Linked DNA regions of Simiduia agarivorans SA1 = DSM 21679. Each later gene encodes a partner of the first gene's protein in a complex. Links are inferred from orthologs where the notes say so. Each region holds a gene or a part of one and is shown on either strand. Other genes may lie near its edges.

The links. The genes of interacting proteins can lie anywhere in the genome.
Region 2: the proteins of rpsJ (region 1) and nusB are in contact, whole or in part, in a solved structure (PDB 3D3B), measured with the Escherichia coli proteins. The link is inferred for Simiduia agarivorans SA1 = DSM 21679 from one-to-one orthologs.

Annotation. Positions count from the first base shown.
Region 1 is NC_018868.3:2,016,362-2,020,192, forward strand. Bases 1-2,763 are described here. They hold rpsJ (30S ribosomal protein S10), read right to left. Parts: upstream 1,657-2,763; coding sequence 1,345-1,656; downstream 1-1,344. Other genes in these bases: rplD (50S ribosomal protein L4), read right to left, coding at 1-578; rplC (50S ribosomal protein L3), read right to left, coding at 596-1,240; tuf (elongation factor Tu), read right to left, coding at 1,865-2,763. Outside these bases: more of tuf, read right to left, coding at 2,764-3,058; fusA (elongation factor G), read right to left, coding at 3,099-3,831. UniProt on the Escherichia coli protein: Involved in the binding of tRNA to the ribosomes. Part of the processive rRNA transcription and antitermination complex (rrnTAC). The complex forms an RNA-chaperone ring around the RNA exit tunnel of RNA polymerase (RNAP).
Region 2 is NC_018868.3:2,177,145-2,181,639, forward strand. The notes cover bases 38-2,850. They hold nusB (transcription antitermination factor NusB), read right to left. Parts: upstream 1,763-2,850; coding sequence 1,313-1,762; downstream 38-1,312. Other genes in these bases: M5M_RS09725 (phosphatidylglycerophosphatase A family protein), read right to left, coding at 38-294; thiL (thiamine-phosphate kinase), read right to left, coding at 287-1,258; ribH (6,7-dimethyl-8-ribityllumazine synthase), read right to left, coding at 1,765-2,235; ribBA (bifunctional 3,4-dihydroxy-2-butanone-4-phosphate synthase/GTP cyclohydrolase II), read right to left, coding at 2,270-2,850. Also shown: more of M5M_RS09725, read right to left, coding at 1-37; more of ribBA, read right to left, coding at 2,851-3,391; M5M_RS09750 (riboflavin synthase), read right to left, coding at 3,403-4,068; bifunctional diaminohydroxyphosphoribosylaminopyrimidine deaminase/5-amino-6-(5-phosphoribosylamino)uracil reductase RibD, read right to left, coding at 4,092-4,495. UniProt on the Escherichia coli protein: Part of the processive rRNA transcription and antitermination complex (rrnTAC). The complex forms an RNA-chaperone ring around the RNA exit tunnel of RNA polymerase (RNAP).

The sequences.
Region 1 (3,831 bases):
ACAGTCACAACCACTTTGTCGAAGCGGATCAGGCTCACAGGATCTACGCCCTGGGCATCACGCACGTCAACTTTGTGCAGGTTGCGAGCTGCAAGATACAGATTGGTATTTACTTCTTCAGTCACGATCAGCACGTCGGACAGGTTGTACTTGGCCAGCTCGCCAACCAGCGCCTTAGTCTTAGGCACTTCCAGGTCGAACGCATCAACCACAACCAAACGCTCCTGACGAGCCAGCTCGGACATGATGCACTGCATGGCAGCGCGGTACATTTTTTTGTTCAGCTTCTGATCAAAGCTGCGTGGCTTGGCTGCGAAAGTTACACCACCGTGACGCCACAGCGGACCACGAGTGGTACCTGCGCGCGCACGACCAGTGCCTTTCTGACGCCATGGCTTGGCGCCGCCACCAGAAACTTCTGAACGAGTCTTCTGAGCCTTGGTACCCTGACGCGCCGCTGCCATGTAAGCAACAACCGCCTGATGCACCAGGTCTTGATTAAACTCGCGAGCGAACGCTACGTCGGACACAGAAACTGTGCCTTTGGCGCCTGCTGGAGTAGTGATATTCAATTCCATGGTCGATTCCCCTCGGATTAGCCGTTGTTGCGCGCTTTAACAGCGGGACGCACGATCACGTCGCCACCCGGAGCTCCGGGTACGGCACCTTTGATCAACAGCAAATTACGTTCTGCATCGACCTTAACCACTTCAAGGTTCTGAACGGTTACACGCTCATCACCCATGTGACCGGTCATTTTCTTGCCCTTGAAAACACGGCCGGGTGTCTGACACTGACCGATAGAGCCTGGAACGCGGTGAGAAAGGGAGTTACCGTGGGTGGCATCCTGGGTACGGAAATTCCAGCGCTTTACGGTGCCGGCGTAACCTTTACCTTTGGAAGTACCAGTAACATCTACGATTTGACCAGCTTCGAAAACATCAACGGTGATTGAACCACCGATTTCGAAAGCTTCGCCGGCTTCATTACGCAATTCCCACAGGCCGCGACCGGCTTCTGTGTTGGCCTTGGCGTAGTGACCAGCAGCAGTTTTGTTGACACGTGAAGCACGGCGCGCACCCACAGTCACCTGCACAGCAGAGTAACCATCGGTATCAACGGTCTTAACCTGAGTCACGCGGTTTGGTTCTACTTCAACCACGGTAACAGGAATAGAAACACCGTCTTCAGTGAAGATACGGGTCATGCCGCTTTTGCGGCCGACAATACCTATTGTCATTTTACTAACCTCAATGGTGTACGGGGCTTTTACCCGCTATGGCCGCCCATTTCAGAGCGTTACACACACCTGCACCACCCCAGTGGGCAGGCAGCTTTTGTTAATTAACCGAGACTAATTTGAACTTCGACGCCAGCAGCCAGATCCAGCTTCATGAGGGCGTCTACAGTCTTTTCTGTAGGCTCAACGATATCCAACAAACGCTTATGTGTGCGGATTTCGTACTGATCGCGCGCGTCTTTGTTAACGTGCGGGGAGATCAGAACGGTGAAACGCTCGCGACGAGTCGGCAACGGAATCGGACCACGCACTTGTGCACCTGTACGCTTAGCGGTCTCGACGATTTCCTGTGTAGACGCATCGATCAACTTGTGATCGAACGCTTTCAGGCGAATGCGAATGCGTTGATTCTGCATCTGAACCTAACTCCAAAATACTGTAAAGAACAATCCGCCAGGGGAAATCCCTGAAAAACGGAGGCGCAATTCTAAGGGCGGCACCGCCCCCTGTCAAGCGCCGGTTGATTTTTTAGCCAACTATTCGCTTTTACCTTGAAAATCAATTAGTTAGCAAAACAAAGGCCCCGCCGGGCGGGGCCTTTTTGCCGGTCAGACCGGCCGATCATTACTCGATGATCTTGGAAACAACGCCCGCACCTACGGTACGACCGCCTTCACGGATCGCAAAGCGCAGACCGTCTTCCATTGCGATAGGTGCAATCAGGGTAACTTCCATCTGGATGTTATCGCCTGGCATTACCATCTCAACGCCTTCTGGCAGCTCAACTGCACCAGTCACGTCAGTCGTACGGAAGTAGAACTGAGGACGGTAGCCTTTGAAGAATGGCGTGTGACGACCACCTTCGTCCTTGGACAGTACGTATACTTCGCCTTGGAACTTGGTGTGCGGCTTGATTGAACCTGGCTTACACAGAACCTGACCACGCTCTACGTCGTCACGCTTGGTACCACGCAGCAGAACACCTACGTTCTCACCAGCACGGCCTTCGTCCAGCAGCTTGCGGAACATTTCAACACCGGTACAGGTGGTCTTGGTGGTGTCGCGGATACCAACGATCTCGATTTCCTCGCCCACTTTCACGATACCACGCTCTACACGGCCGGTTACTACAGTACCGCGACCAGAGATAGAGAATACGTCTTCGATTGGCATCAGGAAGGCACCGTCGATGGCACGCTCTGGCTCAGGAATGTAAGAATCCAGGGTCTCTACCAGCTTCTTAACAGCGGTAGTACCCATTTCTTTGTCGTCCTGACCGTTCAGGGCCATCAGCGCAGAACCGATGATGATCGGGGTGTCGTCGCCTGGGAATTCGTATTGGCTCAACAGCTCACGAACTTCCATCTCAACCAGCTCCAGCAGCTCTTCGTCGTCTACCATGTCAGCTTTGTTCAGGAATACCACGATGTAAGGTACACCTACCTGACGGGACAACAGGATGTGCTCACGGGTCTGCGGCATGGGGCCGTCAGCAGCGGAACAAACCAGGATAGCGCCGTCCATCTGGGCAGCACCGGTAATCATGTTCTTAACGTAGTCGGCGTGGCCCGGGCAATCTACGTGTGCGTAGTGACGCACTGGTGAATCGTACTCTACGTGAGCAGCAGAGATGGTAATACCACGCTCACGCTCTTCTGGCGCAGAATCGATACCGTCGAAAGCAACTGCTTCACCGCCCCAAACTTCCGCACATACGCGAGTCAGAGCTGCGGTCAGAGTGGTTTTACCGTGGTCAACGTGACCGATGGTGCCCACGTTTACGTGGGGCTTGTTACGTTCAAACTTAGCCTTAGCCATTTTGTTATAACCTCAAATTATAAATTTGATAGATAGTAAGTTAGTGATCGCTAGCAACCCTGCTCTTGGCAATGATTTCCTGCGCGACATTCGAGGGCGCCTCAGCGTACTGCTGGAACTCCATGGAGTAAGTAGCACGCCCCTGGGTGGCTGATCGCAGCGCCGTAGCATAACCGAACATTTCGGCCAGCGGCACCTCGGCGTTGACGATTTTGCCAGATGGACTGTCTTCCATGCCGTGGATAATGCCACGACGACGGTTAAGATCGCCCACCACATCGCCCATGTTCTCCTCCGGCGTTACCACTTCCACTTTCATCATTGGCTCAAGCAGGACTGCGCCGCCTTTTTGCGACAACTGCTTGGTGGCCATGGAAGCGGCAATTTTGAACGCCATTTCACTGGAGTCAACATCGTGGAAGGAACCGTCGAATACAGTTGCCTTCAAGCCCAGCAATGGATAGCCGCCGAGCACGCCGTTTTTGGCCTGCTCTTCGATACCCTTGCCGATTGCAGGGATGTATTCCTTCGGAATCACACCACCAACAATTTCTGAAACGAATTCCACCTTATCGGCGTTGTCGTTTTCTGCAGGTTCGAACCGGATCCAGCAGTGGCCATACTGACCACGGCCACCGGACTGGCGCACGAACTTGCCTTCAATTTCACAGGTATTTTTGATCCGCTCACGGTAGGCCACCTGCGGCTTACCGATATTGGCTTCAACCGCAAACTCGCGACGCATGCGATCGACAATAATATCCAGGTGCAAC
Region 2 (4,495 bases), 160 kb from region 1 along the record:
CAAAAACAATGCGATCCAGAGCCCGACAAATTCATCCCAGACGATGGCGCCGTGATCGCTGACACCCAGCCAGCGACCGGCATAGCCGCACAGGTAAATACCCAGAAAAAATGCCGCCAGCACCACCCCGGCGTAAACCCACGCCGGCAGCGGCTGCAAAATCAGAAACAGCGGCAGTGCCATCAGCGTGCCAAAGGTCCCGGGCGCTTTCGGCGCCAGCCCACTGCCGAACCCCAGCGCGCAAAACAGACGAGGGTCCGCCAACAAGGCGCGCCACCCGGGCAGGCTACGCATCGGTGTCGAAATGGTTGTAGCCGCGTCGTTTGGGTTCAAACACCTCACCTTCCAGCAGCACTTCAACGCCACTGCCTTTAACGATTTCACCAATGGCATTGGCGTGCAGCTTGCCGGCATCGATCAGTGCCTGTACCTGACCCAGCTTGTCAGGCGAGACGGTAAAACACAGTTGGTAATCGTCGCCGCCGGCCAATGCCCAGTCGGCGATCTGTTCGGCTTCTGCCACTTTGTTAAGCGCAGTGGATACGGGGATGCGCTCGAGATCGATCTTCGCACCCACGCCACTCTCTTCACAAATGTGCCCGAGATCCGCCAGCAAACCGTCGGACACATCAATGGCGCACTGGCTGATGCCCCGCAACATTTTGGCTTCTTTAAGGCGCGGCTGGGGGCGATAATAGTGGGACATAAAATAATTGAACGCCGACTTGCCGACCGTCAATTCCTGCCGGATAACCGCCAGCGCCGCCGCCGCATCGCCCACGTTGCCGGTAACGTAGATCAGGTCGCCCACGCGGGCATTGGCACGCATCAGCGCGTGATCGGATTCCACCGCGCCATGCACCTGAATGGTGATGGCCAACGGGCCGCGCGTGGTATCGCCCCCCACCAGGGCAATGTTGTATTCATCGGCTACCGTGAACAACCCGCGGGCAAAGCCTTCCATCCAACGCTCGTCCACTTTGGGCATGGTGAGGCCCAGGGTAAACCACAAAGGTTCAGCGCCCATGGCCGCCAGATCACTCAGGTTCACACGCAGGGCGCGTTCGGCGATGAGTTCCGGGTCGGCGTTGCGGGGAAAGTGAATGCCGCCTACCAGCGTGTCCATTGACACAGCAATGACCTTGCCCTCCGGCGCCTGCAACAGGGCACAGTCATCGCCAATGCCCATCTGCACTCCAAAGGCACGTGCAGACTGGTAGAAGTAACGCTTGATCAGTTCAAATTCACCCAACGCCATATCGGTTCCTCAATTGCTGCCGTCGGCACGGCGCTAAATCCATTTATCGCAAACTCAATTGCGGCCGCGCTCGGCCTGCACTTCCACCGCGCGCAACTGCGCAGCAGTCTGATCCAGCACGGCGTTGATGAACTTGTGCGCATCGGTGGCGCCAAATTTCTTCGCCAGCGCAACCGCTTCGTTAATGACCACTTTGTAGGGTACATCGATGCGGTTTTTCAGCTCGTAGGTACTCAGACGCAGCAGCGACTGGGTGATGGGATCCAGTTCGTCCTGATTGCGCCCCTGCAGGTGCGGCGCGTACGCGGCCTCCAGTGCATCCAGCTGTGCGGGCACCTGGTGCAACAGTTCCTGAAAGTAGGCCAGATCCACTTTCGCCATGTCGTAATCCGTGCGGAACTCCGCCTCGATGGCGTTCAGCGAGGAACCCGCCATCTGCCATTGATAGAGCGCCTGCATGGCGTAGTGGCGCGCCTGACGGCGCGCAGAAGCAGAGACGTTCATGTTTATACCTTGGACAGCAGTGAGACCATTTCCAGTGCGGTGAGCGTGGCTTCCACACCCTTGTTGCCGGCCTTGGTGCCGGAACGCTCAATCGCCTGCTCGATGGAATCGACGGTGAGCACGCCGAAGGTCACGATAACACCGCTGGCCATGGAGGCTTGCGCCAGACCTTTGGTGCACTCACCGGCCACGTATTCAAAGTGTGGTGTGCCACCGCGGATAACCGCACCGAGCGCAATGATGGCGTCGAACTTACCCGTTGCCGCCAGCTTTTGAGCCACCAGCGGAAACTCGAAGGCGCCGGGAGCGTAGTAGATGGTGATGTCTTCGTCTTTGATGCCGTGGCGACGCAGGGTATCCAGCGCGCCGTCTTTCAGGCTTTCAACAACAAAGCTATTCCAACGGCTGACAATCAGCGCGTACTTGCCTTTGCACTGGGTGAAATCGCCTTCGACAACGGTAATCTTGCTCATGGGGTTTCCTGTTTATACATTCTATTCAAAAAAATTAGTCGGGGCAGGACAGTTGTTCTGTCACTTCCAGATCCCAGCCGGAGATGGCCGAAAATTTCAGTGGCGCCGACATCAGTTTCATTTTGCGCACGCCCAGATCGCGCAGAATCTGGGCGCCGGTGCCCACTTGTTTATACACTTTATCCTGACTGATCTGGCGCTGACGGCCAGACAGCATCCAGTCCACGTTGTCGGCAATTTCCTGTGCGCTTTCAGTGTGACAGATCAATACCACCACACCTTTGCCTTCCCGCTCCACCGCCTCCAGTGCGGCGTGAAAGGTCCAGGGTTTGTACTCGGTATCGCTCGGGCGCTGAATGGTGAACAGATCGCGCGCGCTGTCCTGCACGTGGACCCGCACCAACGCGGGCTCATCGGCGCTAAGCGGACCTTTGACCAGGGCAAAATGCAATTCCTGCCGCGCCACATCGCGATAGGTTTTCAGTTCGAATTCACCGAAACCGGTTTTAACCGGGCGGGTGCTGATGCACTCGACGGTTTTTTCTTTCACCGAACGGTAGTGGATCAGGTCGGCAATGGTGCCGATTTTCAGATCGTGGGTTTTGGCGAACTCTTCCAGATCCGGACGGCGCGCCATGGTGCCATCTTCATTCATGATCTCCACGATCACCGCCGCCGGCTCGAAACCCGCCAGACGCGCCAGGTCGCAACCGGCTTCGGTGTGGCCCGCACGGCTCAACACACCGCCGGGTTGAGCCATGAGCGGGAAAATATGACCCGGCTGGACGATGTCTTCTGCTTTCGCTTCGCGCGCCACTGCCGCGCGCACGGTGCGTGCCCGGTCGGCGGCGGAAATACCGGTAGTGACGCCGGTCGCGGCCTCGATGGAGAGCGTGAAATTGGTGCTGTGCTGGGCGCCGTTGTGACGCCCCCCCACCATCAGCGGCAGATCCAATTGGCGGCAACGCTTTTCGGTCAGGGTCAGGCAAATCAACCCACGGGCGTGTTTGGCCATGAAATTGATGTCTTCGGGCCGGATCTGCTCGGCGGCAATCACCAGATCGCCTTCGTTTTCGCGATCCTCGTCATCCATGAGGATGACCATCTTGCCCTGTCGGATGTCGTCGATCAGTTCTTCTACGCTGTTAAGTTCCATATCTCGTCCCGTTAGCGGCTGAAGCCGTGCTCCGCCAGAAATGCCATGGTAATGCCTGAGTCCGGGGTGCCGGTCTGTGCCGCCTTGTCCCCTAATAATAGTCTTTCGAGGTAGCGCGCCAGCAAATCCACCTCCAGATTCACCCGCGTGCCTGCTTTATAGGTGCCCATCACCGTCTTCTCAAGGGTGTGGGGCACGATATTAAGCTCGAACTCCGCCCCGTCGACGGCATTGACTGTCAGGCTGGTGCCATCCACCGTGATTGAGCCCTTATGCGCGATGTATTTGGCCAAGTGATCGGGCGCGCGCAAGCGAAAACGCTCCGAACGGGCATCCGTGTGCCGGCTGACCACTTCGCCCACGCCATCCACATGACCGCTGACCAAATGCCCGCCCAGACGGGTGGTGGGTGTCAGTGCTTTTTCCAGGTTGACCTTCTGACCCACTGCCCACTGGCGCAGGGTGGTGTTGTCGAGCGTTTCCACGCTCACATCGGCCCAATAGCCGTCGCCGGGCAATTCCACCACGGTCAGACACACGCCATTGGTGGCAATAGAATCGCCCAGCGCCACATCCTGTAAATCCAGTCCGTGGGTCTTCACTCGCAGCCGCAGATCGCCACCGGCGGGCTGGGCCACCAGGATTTCACCTACCGCTTCAATGATACCGGTAAACATACGCTCTCCCAGAGAGTGAAAAATCAGTCGCCCACCGGGTGGGCGGTTATACGCCAATCGCCACCGATTGCGCGCATATCGGTAATCGCCAGCTTGCGTTGTTCTGCCATCTGCTCAAGCGGCAGTTGCAACAACGGCCTGGCACTGGAGCCCAACAGGGTCGGCGCCATGTACAGCACCAATTCGTCCACCAGACCCGCCGCCATAAAACTGCCCGCCAACCGGCTACCCGCCTCGACCAGCACTTCGTTGCACTCGCGCGCAGCCAGGGCCTCCAGCAAAGCGCGCAAATCGCCGCCATCACTCTGCGCTTCGGGCAGGGACAAATGGCTGTAGGGCACGGCCGCATCGGCATACGTTTCAGGCTCGCCCTGTACCAGCAATACAGGACCACCCGCCGACAACAACCGGCTGCCTGCGGGCAGGC